DNA from 2 places in the Bacillus sp. AK124 genome. Region 2 is predicted to be linked to the other one. Evidence: riboswitches for the same ligand, from Rfam matches in the RefSeq annotation. Region 2 holds a riboswitch; the other holds the start of a gene.
What was found. Region 2 has a riboswitch for lysine ahead of M1E06_RS03920 (amino acid permease). Riboswitches for the same ligand answer to the same signal wherever they lie in the genome.

Region 1 (9,177 bases), 490 kb from region 2:
TATCACTGCTGAGAAGCGAAGCAAAGGTCGTTTGAAGCCGAAGGGAGCAAAAACACGGTCATTAAAATACAGGGGGAAATGGACATGAGCAAAAAAGTTATCGTATTGGGAGAGTTCAGGGACGGTTCGTTGAGAAATGTGACATTCGAAGCGATAGCCGCAGGAAAAACGGTTGCCGAAGGGGGAGAGGTGATCGGTGTTCTCTTCGGTGAAAGCGTTTCAAGCGATGCGGCACAACTGATCCATTACGGCGCTGACAGAGTGCTTACAGCCGAAAACCCGCTCTTGAAAAACTATACGTCTGACGGCTATGTTCAAGCCTTTATGCCGATCATTGAGCGCGAAAGTCCGGACGTGATCATTTTCGGCCATACGTCAATGGGCAAAGACTTGTCGCCGAAGCTTGCAGCCCGTATGGGAACAGGGCTGATATCAGATGCCGTCAACGTCGAAGTAGCCGGCGGCAACATCGTGTTTACAAGACCGATCTACTCAGGCAAAGCGTTTGAGCGGATCATTTCCGAAGATGAAACGATTTTTGCAACGATCAGACCGAATAATATTGCCCCGCTCGACAAAGATGAGACGCGAACGGGAGCGGTCGAAAGCATCGAAGCGGATATTCGGGACATCAGAACGGTTATCAAGGACATTGTCAAAAAAACGTCCGAAGGCGTCGATTTGTCTGAAGCGAAAATCATCGTAGCCGGCGGCCGCGGCGTCAAAAGCGAGGAAGGCTTTAAACCGCTGCAGGAGCTTGCCGACGTACTGGGCGGCGCGGTCGGCGCTTCAAGGGGAGCCTGTGACGCAGACTACTGCGACTATTCGCTTCAAATCGGCCAGACCGGCAAAGTCGTAACTCCAGACTTATATATCGCCTGCGGCATTTCAGGAGCGATTCAGCACCTCGCAGGGATGTCAAACAGCAAAATCATCGTTGCCATCAACAAAGATCCGGAAGCCGACATCTTTAAAATTGCCGACTACGGGATCGTCGGCGACTTATTTGAAATCGTTCCGCTGCTCACGGAAGAATTTAAAAAGCTGAGCGTCAGTACTTGATCAAAAGCCGGCCTGAAATGGCCGGCTTTTTACATAGGCACATTTCCGCCTTTTGCAAAATAACATGGAATAAGGACATTTTTAGAAAGGCTAAAATCCCGATGTGTAAAACTGCGCAGATAGGGAAATGTATAATCAAGCATTATGTTAGCGTGAACCAAAGGGAGATGCTATACTAAAAAGCATAATTTCACAATTGGAGGAATGAAAGAATGGCTATCGTAAAAGCAACTGATCAAACATTCTCATCTGAAACAAGTGAAGGCGTAGTTCTTGCCGACTTCTGGGCTCCTTGGTGCGGACCTTGCAAAATGATCGCGCCGGTACTTGAAGAGCTTGATCAAGAAATGGGAGACAAACTGAAAATCGTAAAAATCGATGTTGACGAAAACCAAGAAACTGCCGGCAAATACGGCGTGATGAGCATCCCGACTCTCCTCATACTAAAAGACGGCGAAGTGGTTGAAACATCTGTCGGCTTTAAACCGAAAGAAGCCCTTGAAGAACTGGTCAACAAACATTTGTAAAATAGAAACCTGTGAAAAAGGCGATTCCAAAGGGATCGCTTTTTTCTTACAACGCCCCGTCTTCCTTCTCCAATTGTAGCGAACGTACGGTCGGTCATGGTAAACTGAAATGAAGAAAAAACGCCGAAACAAGGAAGGATTTTTGATGAACAAAAAAATCAAAGAAAAGCTGGCCCTTCTCCCGGATCAGCCTGGCTGCTACTTGATGAAAGACAGGCAGGATACCGTCATCTACGTCGGGAAAGCGAAAATCTTAAAAAACAGGGTCCGCTCCTATTTCAGCGGGTCCCATGATGCCAAAACACAGCGTCTTGTCAGTGAAATTGAAGATTTTGAATACATTGTCACCTCCTCGAACATCGAAGCGCTCATTCTTGAAATGAATTTAATCAAAAAGTACGACCCGAAATATAACGTGATGCTGAAAGATGATAAAAGCTACCCGTTTATTAAAATCACGAACGAGCGGCATCCGAAGCTGATTGTCACGAGGAAGGTCAAAAAAGACAAAGGCCGCTATTTCGGGCCGTATCCCAATGTCCAGGCTGCGAGGGAAACAAAAAAGCTGCTGGACCGCCTCTATCCGCTCAGAAAGTGCGCCAAACTGCCGGACCGCGTCTGTTTGTACTATCATCTCGGACAATGTCTGGCGCCATGCGTATATGATGTGTCTGAGGAGACAAACCGACAGCTCACAGAAGAAATCACCCGCTTTTTAAAGGGCGGATACAATGAAGTCAAGAAAGAACTTGAAGCAAAAATGCTCGAAGCCTCGGAAAACCTGCAGTTCGAACGGGCGAAAGAATTCCGCGATCAAATGGCCCATATCGAGTCAACGATGGAAAAACAGAAAATGATGCTGAATGACATGGTTGACCGCGATGTATTTGCCTATTCGTATGACAAGGGCTGGATGTGCGTCCAGGTCTTCTTTATCAGGCAGGGCAAATTGATTGAAAGAGATGTCAGCATGTTTCCTTTATACAGGGAAGCAGACGAGGAGTTTTTGACGTTCATCGGGCAATTTTACTCAAAAAACAACCATTTCCTCCCAAGGGAAATTTTAGTTCCAGACAGCGTCGATAAGGACATGATTGAGGAGCTTTTGGACGTGAACGTGCGCCAGCCGAAAAGGGGAGCGAAGAAAGACCTGCTGCTCCTTGCCCATAAAAATGCAAAGCTCGCTTTGAAAGAGAAGTTTTCGCTCATTGAACGGGACGAAGAGCGGACGATCGGCGCGATTGAAAAGCTCGGCAAAGCACTGGGCATCTACACGCCGTACCGAATTGAAGCGTTTGATAATTCAAATATTCAAGGAACGGACCCCGTTTCGGCGATGGTCGTCTTTCTCGACGGAAAACCGCATAAAAAAGAGTACCGCAAATATAAGATTAAGACGGTTGAAGGCCCTGACGACTACGGGTCAATGCGCGAAGTCATCAGAAGAAGATATACAAGGGTGCTGAAAGAGAATCTGCCGCTGCCTGATTTAGTATTGATCGACGGCGGAAAAGGCCAGGTGTCTGCCGCCCTTGACGTTTTGGAAAATGAATTGGGGCTCGATGTCCCTGTTGCCGGTCTGGTGAAAGATGATAAACACAGAACTTCCAACCTTTTGATCGGCGACCCCCTTGAGATCGTCCAGCTTGAGCGGAACAGCCAGGAATTTTACCTGCTTCAGCGCATTCAGGATGAAGTTCACAGGTTTGCGATCAGCTTCCACAGGCAGCTCAGAGGAAAAAGCGCATTTCAATCGGTGCTCGACGGCATACCGGGCGTCGGCGAACAGCGGAAAAAACTGCTGTTAAAACATTTCGGTTCCGTTAAGAAAATGAAGGAAGCGAGCGCCGAAGATATCCGCAAGCTCGGCATCCCCCTGAAGACGGCGCAGCTGATTGAAGAGGCTCTGAAAAAATAATGTTGAACTTTTAAAAAGAATCTGATAGAATTTGTACTAATTTCATAATAAGATCGTGTGATATGGTGAAGATAGAGGTGCGAACTTCAAGAGTAGGCTTGATGAGGAAGATGGATTCCGATGAAAAAAGCTGAAAGGGGAGCGTCGCCGAAGCGGGGAAAAAATCCATTCGTTTTTCCTGCTGGCTTTACATTGAATAAATGTAAGGCTGTCAAGAAATCATTTCTTGGAGGGCTATCTCGTTGTTAAAATCATCGGCATTTTGTTGGTTAAAGCAATGAGGGAATTTCTCTCATTGCTTTTTTTGTACGAAAAAACGTACAGCCCGCCGGTCAAGTTTTCCTCTTCATACATAAACAAGCACGAACGAAAACAAAAAGGGTGGTATTTGATGGGTCTCATCGTCCAAAAATTTGGCGGAACTTCAGTAGGATCAGTGGAAAAAATATTGAATGTCGCAAACCGTGTCATCGAAGAAAAACAGCGCGGTCATGATGTTGTCGTCGTCGTTTCAGCGATGGGCAAATCGACGGATTCCCTCGTCGCGCTTGCTAAGGAAATTACCGAGCAGCCGGGCAGCAGGGAAATGGATATGCTGCTGACAACAGGAGAACAGGTGACAATTTCGCTGTTGACAATGGCTTTGCAGAACAAGGGGTATGATGCGGTTTCCTATACAGGCTGGCAGGCCGGCATCGAAACCGAAAATATTCACGGCAACGCAAGAATTACGAACATTGATACAGGCAAGCTGAAAGAGCGTCTGAATGAAGGGAAAATCGCCGTTGTCGCCGGATTCCAGGGGACGACAGCGGAAGGTGAAATCACAACGCTCGGCAGAGGCGGATCAGATACGACAGCCGTTGCCCTCGCAGCTGCCCTGAAAGCCGATAAATGCGACATTTACACCGATGTACCGGGGGTTTTCACAACCGATCCCCGCTATGTGAAAACAGCGCGGAAGCTGGCCGGAATCTCCTACGATGAAATGCTTGAGCTTGCCAATCTTGGAGCAGGCGTCCTGCACCCGAGAGCTGTTGAGTTCGCGAAAAACTATCAGGTACCTTTGGAAGTCCGTTCAAGCACCGAAAAAGAAGCCGGCACATTAATCGAGGAGGAATCATCAATGGAACAGAATTTAATCGTAAGAGGCATTGCATTTGAAGATCAGATCACACGCGTGACCGTATGCGGCCTGGCGAGCGGCTTGACGACGCTGTCAACGATTTTTACAACGCTCGCTAAACAGAACATCAACGTTGACATCATCATTCAATCAGTGACAAGCACAAGCCAAACGTCGATTTCTTTCTCCGTGAAAACGGAAGACTTAAAACGGACGGTCGAAGTTCTCGAAGAATACAAAGACGCGCTCGACTATGAACAGATTGAAACGGAAAACAGGCTGGCCAAAGTCTCGATCGTCGGTTCAGGCATGATCTCCAACCCGGGAGTAGCAGCGGAAATGTTCGCTGTGCTGGCGGAAAAAAACATCCAGGTCAAAATGGTCAGCACATCCGAAATCAAAGTTTCGACTGTCGTCAACGAAGGCGATATGGTGAAAGCCGTTGAAGCGCTGCATGATGCTTTTGAACTGTCAAAGCAGACAGCAGTCATTTAAAAAGAAAAAGGCGGGACTTTTGCAGTCTCCGCCTTTTTTGCATAGTTATGCCGGGTCTTTCAAATCCCATTTTACAGTTAAAACAACTTTTCCGGCTCTTTTTTTCACTTGTTCATACGATTCGGCAATTTGTTCGTTCATCAGCTGGATTTGCTCGGCGATAAATCCGGCTTCGAGCTGAAAGCAGGGTTCCTTTTGATATTTGAGGCGGTTTGAGACCAGCGGGCCTTCGAGCTCAAACTCAAGCTCCTGTTTTTTTGAATGGGCGATCGTAAGCGTTCCCCAGCCTGCATCCAGAAAGAAAGCGGGAAGATCCTCCCTGGATTCAAGCGGGAACTTGCGGGCGAGCTTTTTTCCCGCCCAGTACATCATATCTGCGTAGTCTTGTCCCAGCATATCGGGAAGCAGCACTTCCCTGATCAACTCATAGCCATATGCGGAGACTTCCAGCTCTTTTAATTGCGCTAAGTTTGCTTCATATTTGTTCATATCCAATGTCTCCCCTCTTTTCTCCGTTTATTATAGCTTAAATGGGGTGAAAGATTACAGCGGGGACATGCAATTAGGAAGAAAAAAATCTGATATATTTATATTTTGATAAAATAAAATTTTCTAAAATATGATTAAATTTTAGAAAATTTCAATTTATGTACGCGTTTTCTTGACGCCTATTTCTCATAGGAGTAAAATGAAATTGTCATAAAAACTTAACAAAGTGCGATATTTGAAACAGGACGGGGGATAGGAGACCTTTCATTTTTACTGCACTTTTCAACTAGGGGGTAAAGCAATGGCCGGGAACAGAGAGTTTGTTTATCGAAGACTGCATTCTTTGCTTGGCGTCATACCGGTAGGCATATTTTTAATCCAGCATTTGGTTGTCAACCATTTTGCGGCAAGCGGAGCAGAGGCGTTTAATAACGCCGCTCACTTTATGGAAAACCTGCCGTTCAGGTACGTCTTGGAAATCTTCGTGATTTTCCTTCCGCTGATTTATCATGCTGTTTATGGAGTATACATAGCTTTTACAGCGAAAAACAATGCGAACAGATTCGGATTTTTTAGAAACTGGATGTTCGTTCTGCAGCGGATTACAGGAATCGTTACCTTGATTTTTGTCAGCTGGCACGTGTGGCAAACACGGATTGCCGCCCAAATGGGGGCAGAAGTAAACTTTGACATGATGGCTGATATTTTGAGCTCCCCGATCATGCTCGGCTTTTACATTGTAGGTGTCCTCTCAACAATCTTCCACTTTTCAAACGGTTTATGGTCGTTTGCTGTCACTTGGGGAATCACCGTTTCTCCTCGCTCACAGCGAATCGCCACGTTTGTGACAATGGGAGTCTTTGTTGTGTTGTCCTATGTAGGGCTGAGAGCGATTTTGGCATTTGTGTAAAAGAACTAGATTACTAGAGGGAGTGGGGCAGGCATGAGCAATTCAAGCATCATCGTTGTCGGCGGAGGACTTGCGGGTCTGATGGCGACCATTAAAGCTGCGGAAGCAGGAACAAATGTAAAACTATTTTCGATCGTTCCCGTTAAGCGCTCACATTCCGTATGTGCGCAGGGCGGAATCAACGGAGCGGTCAATACAAAAGGTGAAGGCGACTCCCCTTGGGAGCATTTTGACGATACCGTTTACGGAGGCGACTTTCTGGCCAACCAGCCGCCGGTCAAAGCGATGTGTGATGCGGCGCCGTCGATTATTCATTTGCTTGACCGCATGGGCGTCATGTTTAACAGAACACCTGAAGGGCTGCTTGACTTCCGGCGCTTCGGGGGAACTCAGCATCACAGAACGGCATATGCGGGGGCGACGACCGGACAGCAGCTCTTGTACGCGCTGGATGAGCAGGTTCGCCGCTTTGAAGTAGAAGGGCTTGTTTCGAAATATGAAGGCTGGGAGTTTCTCGGAGCCGTTCTTGATGATGACAATGCGTGCCGGGGCATCGTCGCCCAAAATCTGACGACGATGGAAATCGAGTCGTTCCGTTCAGACGCAGTCATCATGGCGACCGGGGGACCGGGCATCATCTTTGGAAAATCGACGAACTCGATGATCAATACCGGATCAGCCGCTTCGATCGTTTACCAGCAGGGCGCTTACTATGCGAACGGAGAATTCATCCAGATCCACCCGACCGCCATTCCGGGAGACGACAAGCTCCGTCTGATGAGCGAATCGGCGCGCGGTGAAGGCGGACGAGTCTGGACGTATAAAGACGGCAAGCCTTGGTATTTCCTCGAAGAGAAATATCCGGCATACGGAAACCTTGTGCCGCGGGATATTGCGACGCGTGAAATATTTGATGTATGCGTCAGACAAAAGCTCGGCATCAACGGCGAAAACATGGTATATCTCGATCTTTCCCACAAAGATCCGAAGGAATTGGACATCAAGTTGGGCGGAATCATTGAAATCTATGAAAAATTCATGGGTGACGATCCGCGCAAGCTGCCGATGAAGATTTTCCCTGCAGTCCACTACTCAATGGGCGGACTCTGGGTCGACTACAATCAGATGACCAACATTCCAGGACTGTTTGCCGCAGGGGAATGCGATTATTCAATGCACGGCGGAAACCGCCTGGGCGCGAACTCGCTCTTGTCAGCCATTTACGGCGGCATGGTGGCAGGTCCGAAAGCCGTTGAATATATTCAAGGTCTTGAAACATCCGCAGAAGATCTGTCTTCTTCCGTTTTCGACAGCTGCGTCAAAAAGGAAGAAGAAAAGTGGGCTGACATTATGAAAATGGACGGCAATGAAAATGCATATGTCCTTCATAAAGAGCTCGGCGAATGGATGACAGATAACGTGACGGTTGTGCGCCACAATGACAAGCTGCTGAAAACGGATGAAAAAATCCAAGAGCTTGCCGAGCGCTACCAAAACATCAATATCAACGATACGGCAAAATGGAGCAACCAGGGCGCCGTATTCACACGCCAGCTGCACAACATGCTGCAATTGGCACGGGTGATCACGCTCGGGGCATACAACCGGAATGAGAGCCGCGGCGCCCATTATAAACCGGATTTCCCTGAACGTAATGACGAGGAATGGCTGAAAACAACAATGGCGAAACATGCAGGCGATTTTGAAGCCCCGAAATTCCATTATGAGGATGTCGATGTTTCATTAATCGCACCGCGTAAACGGGATTACTCGAAGAAAAAGGTGGCGAAATCATGAGTGAAAATAAGACAATCAAGTTTATCATCACTCGTCAGGATACATCGGATTCTAGTCCTTACCAGGAAGAGTTTGAAATTCCATACCGTCCGAATATGAACGTCATTTCCGCTTTGATGGAAATCAGAAGGAACCCGGTTAATACGAAAGGGGAAAAAACGTCGCCGATTGCGTGGGATATGAACTGTCTTGAGGAAGTGTGCGGCGCTTGCTCGATGGTGATCAACGGCAAGCCGAGACAGTCCTGTACAGCCCTGATCGACCAGCTTGAGCAGCCGATCCGCCTTGAACCGATGAAAACATTCCCGGTTGTCCGCGACCTTCAAGTGGACCGGAGCCGCATGTTTGATTCATTGAAGAAAGTCAAAGCATGGGTGCCGATCGACGGCACATATGACCTCGGACCGGGACCGAGAATGCCGGAAAGAAGACGGCAGTGGGCGTATGAGCTGTCAAAATGCATGACTTGCGGCGTATGTCTTGAAGCTTGTCCAAACGTGAACGATAAAACAAACTTTATGGGGCCTGCACCGCTCTCGCAAGTCCGCTTATTCAATAGCCATCCGACAGGAGCGATGAACAAATCGGAACGGCTTGAAGCGATTATGGGAGACGGCGGACTGGCCGAATGCGGAAATTCGCAAAACTGCGTGCAGTCATGTCCGAAAGGCATCCCGCTCACAACCTCAATCGCTGCATTAAACAGGGATACGACCGTTCAGGCGTTTAAAAACTTCTTCGGAAGCGACAACACGGAATAACACGAAAAAATGCACCTCTTCAAGCCGAAGAGGTGTTTTTATGACCAAAGGGGATGAAAAACAATGAAGCTGCCGGGATATATTGAAGAACC
Region 2 (9,177 bases):
CTTGGCAGTCTGAGTTCCTGAATAATTTGATGGGCCGTATTTTTCGCATCAAAATGAAAAATGGCGTCCCAAACCGTTCCAAGCTTTATATCAGCCGCACCGAGCGCAATCGATAATGCGGCGCCAAACAGCAGTAGCATGATTCCGCCGGCCAGGACAAAAACAGCTCCAAGCGGACGGCTGATCGGTTTCTGTTCTTCATCAGGGCCATCCGCGCTGTTGATACGATGTATGTTTTTGCAAGAGCTCACTCGATGCCATTCCTTTCGATCTTTTTAACCGATAACGATTATCATTTTCATTTTATAGTATAACAGGCCTAAGCGGAAATTTTAATCAAAAATTTCGGCGGGAATCAAAAAGCCAGCCGATCTTCTGCTAAAAGACCCGGCTGGCAAAGAACTTTATCACACTTGATTATTTTTGAACTTTTTGTAGACGAACGGGTAGATCGCAAGACCGACGAAAAACAGCCCGATTCCCAAGATAAAGGTGGTTAAGTCAGACGTACCTGAAACGATGACCCATAAAGAATACACCAGAGCAGCCAAAGCGATGATGCCGTCCCCTGTTCTTGAACCTTTCAGTTCACCGTATGTCTCCCCTTTGAGGATGAGCTTCAAGCTGAAAACAGCCGCTACAAGATAAGGCACAAGGTAAGCGAGCGTCGCCGACGTTGTTAAAAACGTAAAGGCCTCGCTGATCGTTCCCGAAACCGTTGAGAAAATAAAGATCTGCGACATCACGTTTGTGACGATCAATGAATTAACCGGGCTTCCCTTTTTGTTCGTTTTCGCAAAGAAAGCAGGAAAATCACCGGCCTTTGCCGCCTGATACGGAACCTCTGCGCCGATTAAAATCCAGCCGAGCATCGATCCAAACAAAGAAACGATTGCCAAGACCGCCATAATTACGCTGCCAAAGCTGCCGATGATCACGTGCAGCACATCAACGAACGGTTTATCCGAGGCCTGGAGCTGATCGTGCGGGATGACGCCCATCGTTATTAAAGTGATGACCATATAAATGCCGAGCGCAATTAACAATCCGGTAATCGTCGCGCGTTTGACATCGCGCTGGGATGATGCGCGCCCTGATAAGATTACCGCAGACTCGATGCCGACAAACGCCCACAGCGTTGAAATCGCCGCATTGTGAACCTGTCCGCCCAGCCCAATACTTTTGCCTTCTGATTCGATTGGAAAATAAAATGATTCGAATAAAGCCGTCTGAAAAACGAACAAACCTGCAACAATAAATAGGACAAACCCAAGCACTTTTGAAAAAGTTGCTAAAAAGTTCAGTTTGCCCGCTCCATTTATGCTGGAGACTAAGATGAAATGCGTCCCCCATAACAAGATTGTACATACGATAAATGTCAAGAGCTGGCCGAGTGTAACGGGGTGGCCGCCGAGTTCAATCAGCTCGCGTCCGTCAGTTAAGATCGGCAGGAAAGTCGTCAAATAGCCTGCAAGGCTTGTAATGATGGCCACGTTGCTGATCCAGCTTGCCACCCAATACCCCCATACCATTGTAAAACCTGCCGCATTCCCTTTTTTAGGGTCTGAGAATAAAGCTCTTGCATAGCTTTGCGGACCTGCTTTAAGATCCGGGCGGCGAATGGATAAATGACCGAATACAAGGGCGATCATCAGCACCCCCGCACCCGTCACCAGCCATGCCGCCGTTACGCCGAACGGGCTTGCCGTCTGGGCGAGTGTGCTGGGGAGCATAAAAATCCCTGAGCCGACCATATTGCCGACAACAAAAGCGGTAAGAAGCCAGAAGCCCCATTTTTTTGTCTGTTCCATAAGATATAACCTCCGAGCATTTTATAAAAAATATGCCGGACCAGACCGTGAGATCATTCAAAATAAAAAAAGCATGAACAAAAGTCCATGCTTTGGTTAAACATACACTCTTGATCTCCGGATAGCCCTCCGCGGGAAAACCCGCGGCAGTCCTGCACTTATTCAATGCAGACCCAGCATAAAGAATGAATGGCTTCCTTATGCTTCGGCGCTGATGCCTTTTGCATATGATCATCGGCCCCATCAGCCTCACACATGCGACTCATCATCCGCGCAACCTCTACCTCACTAAGAGTTAAGAGTGAGGATTTATCACATATTCTGAAAAGAGGTTACCAGAGAAATTTTAATCTGTCAAAGGGAAGTGATGGAAAAACGGACAGCCGCGCCAAAAGGCCGCCTGTTTCGGCAGCCTTCTGCAGAATGGAAGACGGCGCTTCCATCTGTCATTTATCGGTTGTTTTTCTTTTTGTTGACCGCCTCTTGCAAAGGGTCTCCTTTCAGCGCTTGTCCTGCATCTTCAAGCGCCCCCCGAACGGCGTTTTGGTCCTTTTCCTTATTTCCTCTATCTTTATTGAAGAAAATACCCAAATGAATCACCTCTTTAAAAATGTGGTACAATTTTAATTTGGCTTATCACTTTAAAATTATGCAGAACCTTGAATGTGTTTTTTAACTGAAAACACCATATTCTAGATGTAAACATGCTGATTGCCTCAGGAAAATGCGTTTTTTGCCTGACAAGTTGCCACCATCTGTCTTGAAGGCCGCCAGAACTCTTGATATAGTTTTCATTAGGAAATTGTTATAGGTCTTAAAGGAGAAGCGATATGACAGGAAAAACACACATCATGGGAGGGGTCGCTTCTTGCACGGCTGCTGCTTATTTTTACGGATATGATCCAGTGTTCATGACAGCTTCGGGCGTTATCGGAGCATTGATTCCGGATATTTGCCATACAAAGAGCAAGATCGGCAGAAGGCTACCGATTTTATCAGCAGTGGTCAGTTCTGTCTTCGGGCACAGGACGTTTACACACAGCCTGCTCTTTTTGCTCATCACGGCATTTGCGGCACATTTATATTTTACAGATCAGAGCATTTTTGTCGGATTGATGGCCGGAATGGCGAGCCATCTGCTCCTTGATGCCGGGACTGTAAACGGCATCAAACTTTTCTTTCCGTCCGCCATTAAGGTTCGGCTGCCCCTTTATATTAAAACCGGCGGGAAGGCGGAACAAGGCGTTCTGACTGTGCTCACCGTTGTTTCGTGCTATTTTATTGCGAACTTGATCGCCTGACGAAAGGGACGGTTTGACCGATTGCTGTATTATGCTTTGTTCAGTCGTTTTATCTTGGTGTTGTTTACCTGCGGGGATTATATGTGAGGAGCTATTTATATGAAAGAACAATTTTTTAAAAAGCAGTGGTTTTTATGCCTATCCATATTTTTTATGTGGATGAAAACGTACTTCATCTACAAGCTGGGCTTTAATTTACAAATCGACAACGCACTTCAGGAATTGATCCTGTTTATCAACCCGCTTAGCTTTCTCATCCCTGTACTCGGCATCAGCCTCTTTTTTCGCGAAAAAACGCAGCGCCTCTATTTAATCGGGGCTAATGTCGTCCTGACGGGCATCTTGATTGCAAACAGTATTTTCTATGGTTTCTACATCGATTTCATCACTGTTCCCGTCCTGTTCCAGGCAAAAAACCTCGGGGGGCTTGGGAGCAGTTTTCAGGAGCTGTTCAATCCGGTTTTCATCGCGCTTTTTCTGGATTTGGTTCTTTTGGTCTGGCTGGCAAAAACGCGCACTAGAACCGGCAAAAAGCTTTCCGCTAAAGCCGTTAAGATCTACTACGCGGCAGCCGCCGGCACAGTACTGTTTAATCTCGCCCTGTCGGAGCTGGATCAGCCGAAGTTTTTAAGCTACTCCTACGACAGGGAAGTGCTTGTAAAAAACATCGGCTTATATCAGTTTCATCTGTTGGACGGCATTTCACAGACCTTTAATTTGACACAAAAAGCTGTCGCTGATGAAAACAGCCTGGCAACGATCGAGAACTACACAAACGCTGACTACAGCAAACCGAACCAAGATATGTTCGGGATTGCCGAAGGACGAAACGTCATCTTTGTAACGCTTGAATCCACTCAGACATTTGTCATTAATGAAAAGGTGAACGGGCAGGAAATCACGCCGTTCTTAAACAAATTCATTCAAAAAAGCTATTATTTCGACCATTTTTATCAGCAGACCGAACAGGGAAAAACGTCCGATTCGGAATTCATTGTCGCCAATTCGCTCTATCCGTCTCTGAGCGGTTCGGTGTTTTTTACGAAGAGCGAAAATGCGTACAATTCGATGTATAAAACACTGGCGAACCACGATTACAGAACATCGGTTTTCCACGCCAACCATAAAAAATTCTGGAACAGGGACGTCATGTACAAAGCCCTTGGCATCGACAGCTTTTATGACGTCTCCCATTTTCATGTGACACCTGAAAATTCAACGGGCTGGGGGCTGAAGGATAAGGAGTTTTTAACGCAATCGGCCGACTTGATGAAAGACTTGCCGCAGCCCTTTTACAGCAACCTGATCACATTGACGAACCACTTTCCGTTCCAAATTGATGATAAGGATAAGCTGATCGATGAATACGACTCGGACAGTGAGATTTTAAACCGGTATGTCACGACGGTACGCTATGAAGACGAATCATTGAAGCATTTCATTGCAAAACTGAAGAAAAACGGCCTTTACGACAATTCCGTGATCGTCTTCATGGGAGATCACTACGGCATATCAGAAGCGCACAACGATGCGCTGGCTCAATTTTTGGGCAAAGACGAAATCACCCCTTACGATACCGTTCAGCTGCAGCGTGTGCCGCTGATTATCCACATTCCGGGGGTAACGGATCAAGACCCGAAAACGATATCTGAAACAGGCGGCCAAATTGATGTCAAACCGACATTGCTCCATTTGCTCGGAATTGATACAAAAGGCATGATTCAATTCGGTAATGACCTGTTTTCGAACGAAAGAATGCCTTTCGCTGTGTTAAGAAACGGCAGCTTTATAACAGATGATTATATCTACACGAAAAATACGTGCTACAGCAAAAAAACCGGGGACATGATCAACGACAGTGAGGACAAATACGGTCCGCTCATAGAGAAGGCGAATCAAGAGCTTTCCCTTTCCGATAAGATTATTAACGGTGATTTGCTGAGATTTTATAAAAAATAATCCGTCCCCTTTAAGCCGGATTCCCCCGGCTTAAAGGGGCTGTTTAAATTGAGGGACAGCTGGGTATTATATACCGAATGTTAAAAATGAACTTGCGGTTTTGCAGTTCCTTCGTTACCCTAAATAAAAAGAGAAGTTATTTCGAGTACCGATTATTTCATAAAGTGTTATAAAAAATGATAAATAAGAAGGTTTTAATATGAGTGAAACACAGCATAAGACAAATCAATTGCCGATTGTTGCCGTCTTGATTATGGGGACTTTTATCGCCATTTTGAATCAGACGCTATTGACGACGGCTTTGCCTCCGATCATGAGGGACTTAAACATTACGCCGGGGCTTGCCCAATGGCTGACGACCGTTTTTATGCTCGTGAATGGGATCATGATTCCAGTTACGGCTTTTTTAATTGAAAAATTCACGACGAGAAAGCTGTTCATGGCGGCAATGTCTTTATTTACGGCTGGGACTCTGATCTGCGCCTTGTCATTCAGCTTTCCGGCGCTGATTGCAGGACGCGTCGTCCAGGCGGCCGGCGCGGGCATTATGATGCCATTGATGCAGACGGTGCTTTTATTGATTTTCCCAAAAGAAAAGCGTGGATCAGCGATGGGAATGGTCGGGCTTGTGATTGCCTTCGCTCCCGCTGTCGGACCGACCCTGTCAGGCTGGATCGTCGACCGCTACCCTTGGGAAGTATTGTTTTATCTGTTGCTTCCGTTTGCCGTTATCGACATGATTGCCGCACACTTTATTTTAAAAAATGTCACCGAACAGACGTCACCTAAGATGGATGTTACTTCCATCATCTTGTCTTCACTTGGCTTCGGCGGCATTTTGTACGCCTTCAGCAGCGCCGGTGTTGCGGGCTGGACGGGTGCGGACGTGCTGGCTGGCTTCGCGGTCGGCAGCGTTACGCTGTTTTGGTTCATTTGGAGGCAGCTCCATTTGGAAGAACCGATTTTGGAATTCAGGGTATTTAAATATCCGATGTTTACACTTGCGACGATTATCGGGATGGTCGTCTTTATGTCGATGATCGGAGCGGCGACGATCGTGCCGATGTATATGCAGGATATGCGCCATTTCACGGCGATGGAATCGGGAATGATGCTGTTTCCGGGAGCTGTCGTGATGGGGCTGATGTCTCCGATTACCGGAAGAATTTTTGACAAAATCGGTGCGCGGATCTTGAGCATCACCGGTTTGACGGCGATCTTCGTGACCACATTGCTCTTGACCCATCTGACAAAGACGACGCCTTTTGCGTATTTGTCTGTCGTCTATGCGATTCGGATGGTCGGCATGGGGATGGTGCTCATGCCTGTTACAACAGCCGGCTTGAACCAGCTCCCGCGCCATTTGATTCCTCACGGAACGGCCATGAACAATACGATGAGACAGATGTCCGGATCGATCGGGACGGCTGTTCTCATCACCATCATGACACAGCGTGCGCTGGCCGATCCTGCCGGTCCGTCTTCGGATACGGCGATGATTCACGGCGTCAATCTGGCGTTTATGACCGCGGCCGCATTGTCGGGAATCGGATTGGTTCTCTCATTCTTTATTAAGCAGCACCGCCGCGGACGGCTCGACGGCAGCAGAAGGAAACAAGCGAAAGGCCGCTTGGCCATTCATGAAAAATAATAAATCCCGGGTTTTTATGAACCCGGGATTTTCTTATGCTTATTCGAATCCGTGAACCATTGTGTCAGGATCGGGACCGACGCGCTCATCTTTGTTAAGAGCGTTGATTTTTTCGATATCTTCCGCTGTTAATTCAAAGTCAAATATGTCGGCATTTTCAATAATGCGGTGTTCTTTGATTGACTTCGGAATGGTAATGACTTCATTTTGCAAATCCCAGCGCAGGATGACTTGAGCGACGGATTTGTTGTATTTTTTAGCGATGTCAGTCAGCACTTGATCATCGAGGAGTTTTCCCTGCATGAGCGGAGACCATGCTTCCACCTGAATGCCCTGCTTTTTGCAGTAGTCCCTGAGCTCAGCCTGAGTCAGCCGCGGATGGAACTCAACCTGATTGACCATCGGTTTAATTTCCGCATCTTCCAATAAGCTTTCCAAATGGTGCACATTGAAGTTGCTGACGCCGATCGCTTTTACTCTGCCGTCTTTGTACAGCTTTTCAAGCGCGCGCCACGTATCTTTATATTTGTCTTTTCCAGGCCAATGAATCAAATATAAATCAAGGTAGTCAAGGCCGAGTTTTCGAAGGGTTTCATCAAAAGCCGCCAATGTTTTTTCATATCCCTGATCGCTGTTCCAAACCTTTGACGTGATGAAAAGCTCTTCGCGGGGAACGCCTGCTTCTTTAATCCCTTTGCCGACGCCTTCTTCGTTTTGATAGATAGCGGCTGTGTCAATGCTCCGGTATCCGTTTTTAATGGCTGCTTTCACAGATTCTACAACTTGGCTGCCTTCTTCCACTTTGAAAACTCCAAGTCCGAACCATGGCATTTTCACACCGTTATGTAATGTCACAGTATCCTTTAAACTGCTTACCATTTTGAACGACCACCTTTCTTTTTTTCATGCTTTTAAACGCACCGCTGTTATTATCTCACACTGGGTGGATTTTACAAAACAACTTGCTCAACCGGCTTCATAAGCCAAAGCGAGCGCACCGGTGATTCCCTGATCGTCGCCGAGACCCGGCGGTACGATGTATCCTTCAAGATCAGGCAGGTCAACATATCCGTTCATATATTCGGCAAGCTTTTTGCGAATCAGCGGGAACAGCTGCTGCTGCTTCATGACACCGCCGCCCATGATGATTTTTTCAGGGCACAGGATCAAGATATATTGCATGAGAGCCTGCGCTAAGTAGTCGGCTTCAATCTCCCAAACTTCCTCGTTTTCAGCCAAATCATTGCCCTTTTTCCCCCAGCGCTTTTCAAGCGCCGGACCCGATGCCATTCCTTCAAGGCAGTCCTTGTGATACGGACAGATTCCTTCAAACGTATCGTGCGGATGCCGTCTAATGAGAAGGTGACCCATTTCAGGATGGAGCGTGCTCTGCACAAGCCGGCCGCCGACAATCGCTCCTGCTCCGATTCCTGTACCGACTGTAATATACAAGCAGCTTTCCAATCCTTGCGCCGCTCCTTTTGTCAGTTCGCCAAGCGCGGCAGCGTTTACATCAGTCGTAAACGAAACCGGTATGCCGAGCCTTTTTTTCAACTCGGGAATAAACGGGTACCCCTTCCAGGCTAATTTCGGCGTATTGGTTATGTATCCGTAATCCTCTTTATCTTTTGCAACGGATATAGGTCCAAAAGAGCCCACTCCCATTGATGTGAGCTGATACTTGCTGAAGAAATCAGTCAGTTTTCCAATAGTCTCTTCAGGAGTCTCCGTCGGGATCGTCAGCCTGTCAATGATTTCTCCTTTTTCTGTTCCAACTGCACAAACAAACTTTGTGCCTCCTGCTTCTATTGCACCGTAATGTTTCATCCTCTCGGCTCCTTTTCATCTGTTTGAATTGCTTTAATTGAATCATAAATCAGACGATGAAAGAAAGCAATCGCACTGAACAATGATTCACCAGAGCATGGGAGCTTTTGATGCTGACGGAAGAAAGCTTCCCGAAAATGTGACAGTTTTCAAACAGCTGCAGCAGTTGTTCTTTCGCTTAAAGAGGCTTCTGCCCGCTTAATTTCAACTGTGAAAAAGAGGATTTTTTCAGGCCCGCTCGAAGCTTTAATGAGGAGGGATATCATGAAGCATCCATTCCACACTTACCGTTCTTTATTTCCGATATTGTCTGGTCATGTTCACCTTGCCGCATGCTCCGGAAGCGCGTTGGCTCTGCCTGTTGCCAAAGCGGTTGATGAGTATCAGAACGGCCTTTTAACAGCCGGCGCAGACTGGAAAGCGCATCTCGACAAGATGGATGAAGCCAAGGAAAAATTCGCCCGGCTGATCGGTGCCGAAAAAGAAGAGATAGCCGTTTTGCCGTCAGTATCTGACGCAGTGGCGGCTGTCGCTGCTTCATTGCCGCAGCCACCACACCGAAGGCAGATCGCCTTCACGGATATCGATTTTCCTGCCGTCGGCCAAATTTGGCTTGCGCAAGACCGCT

Region 1: linked by a shared signal. The riboswitch ahead of M1E06_RS06510 (aspartate kinase) and the one ahead of M1E06_RS03920 (amino acid permease) in region 2 are both predicted to bind lysine.

What each region holds. Positions count from the first base shown of each region.
Region 1 is NZ_CP096378.1:1,292,180-1,301,356, forward strand. It holds gene M1E06_RS06490 (electron transfer flavoprotein subunit beta/FixA family protein) at 1-35, shown strand, start outside; gene M1E06_RS06495 (electron transfer flavoprotein subunit alpha/FixB family protein) at 85-1,062, shown strand; gene trxA (thioredoxin) at 1,275-1,589, shown strand; gene uvrC (excinuclease ABC subunit UvrC) at 1,735-3,507, shown strand; lysine riboswitch at 3,572-3,752, shown strand; gene M1E06_RS06510 (aspartate kinase) at 3,899-5,128, shown strand; gene M1E06_RS06515 (YslB family protein) at 5,174-5,617, opposite strand; gene M1E06_RS06520 (succinate dehydrogenase cytochrome b558 subunit) at 5,919-6,527, shown strand; gene sdhA (succinate dehydrogenase flavoprotein subunit) at 6,561-8,324, shown strand; gene sdhB (succinate dehydrogenase iron-sulfur subunit) at 8,321-9,085, shown strand; gene M1E06_RS06535 (acyl-CoA thioesterase) at 9,149-9,177, shown strand, end outside.
Region 2 is NZ_CP096378.1:799,662-808,838, reverse strand. It holds gene M1E06_RS03925 (FecCD family ABC transporter permease) at 1-251, opposite strand, end outside; gene M1E06_RS03920 (amino acid permease) at 408-1,811, opposite strand; lysine riboswitch at 1,926-2,102, opposite strand; gene sspJ (small acid-soluble spore protein SspJ) at 2,262-2,402, opposite strand; gene M1E06_RS03910 (metal-dependent hydrolase) at 2,642-3,112, shown strand; gene M1E06_RS03905 (LTA synthase family protein) at 3,212-5,071, shown strand; gene M1E06_RS03900 (MDR family MFS transporter) at 5,271-6,722, shown strand; gene M1E06_RS03895 (aldo/keto reductase) at 6,762-7,601, opposite strand; gene M1E06_RS03890 (ROK family protein) at 7,689-8,549, opposite strand; gene M1E06_RS03885 (aminotransferase class V-fold PLP-dependent enzyme) at 8,814-9,177, shown strand, end outside.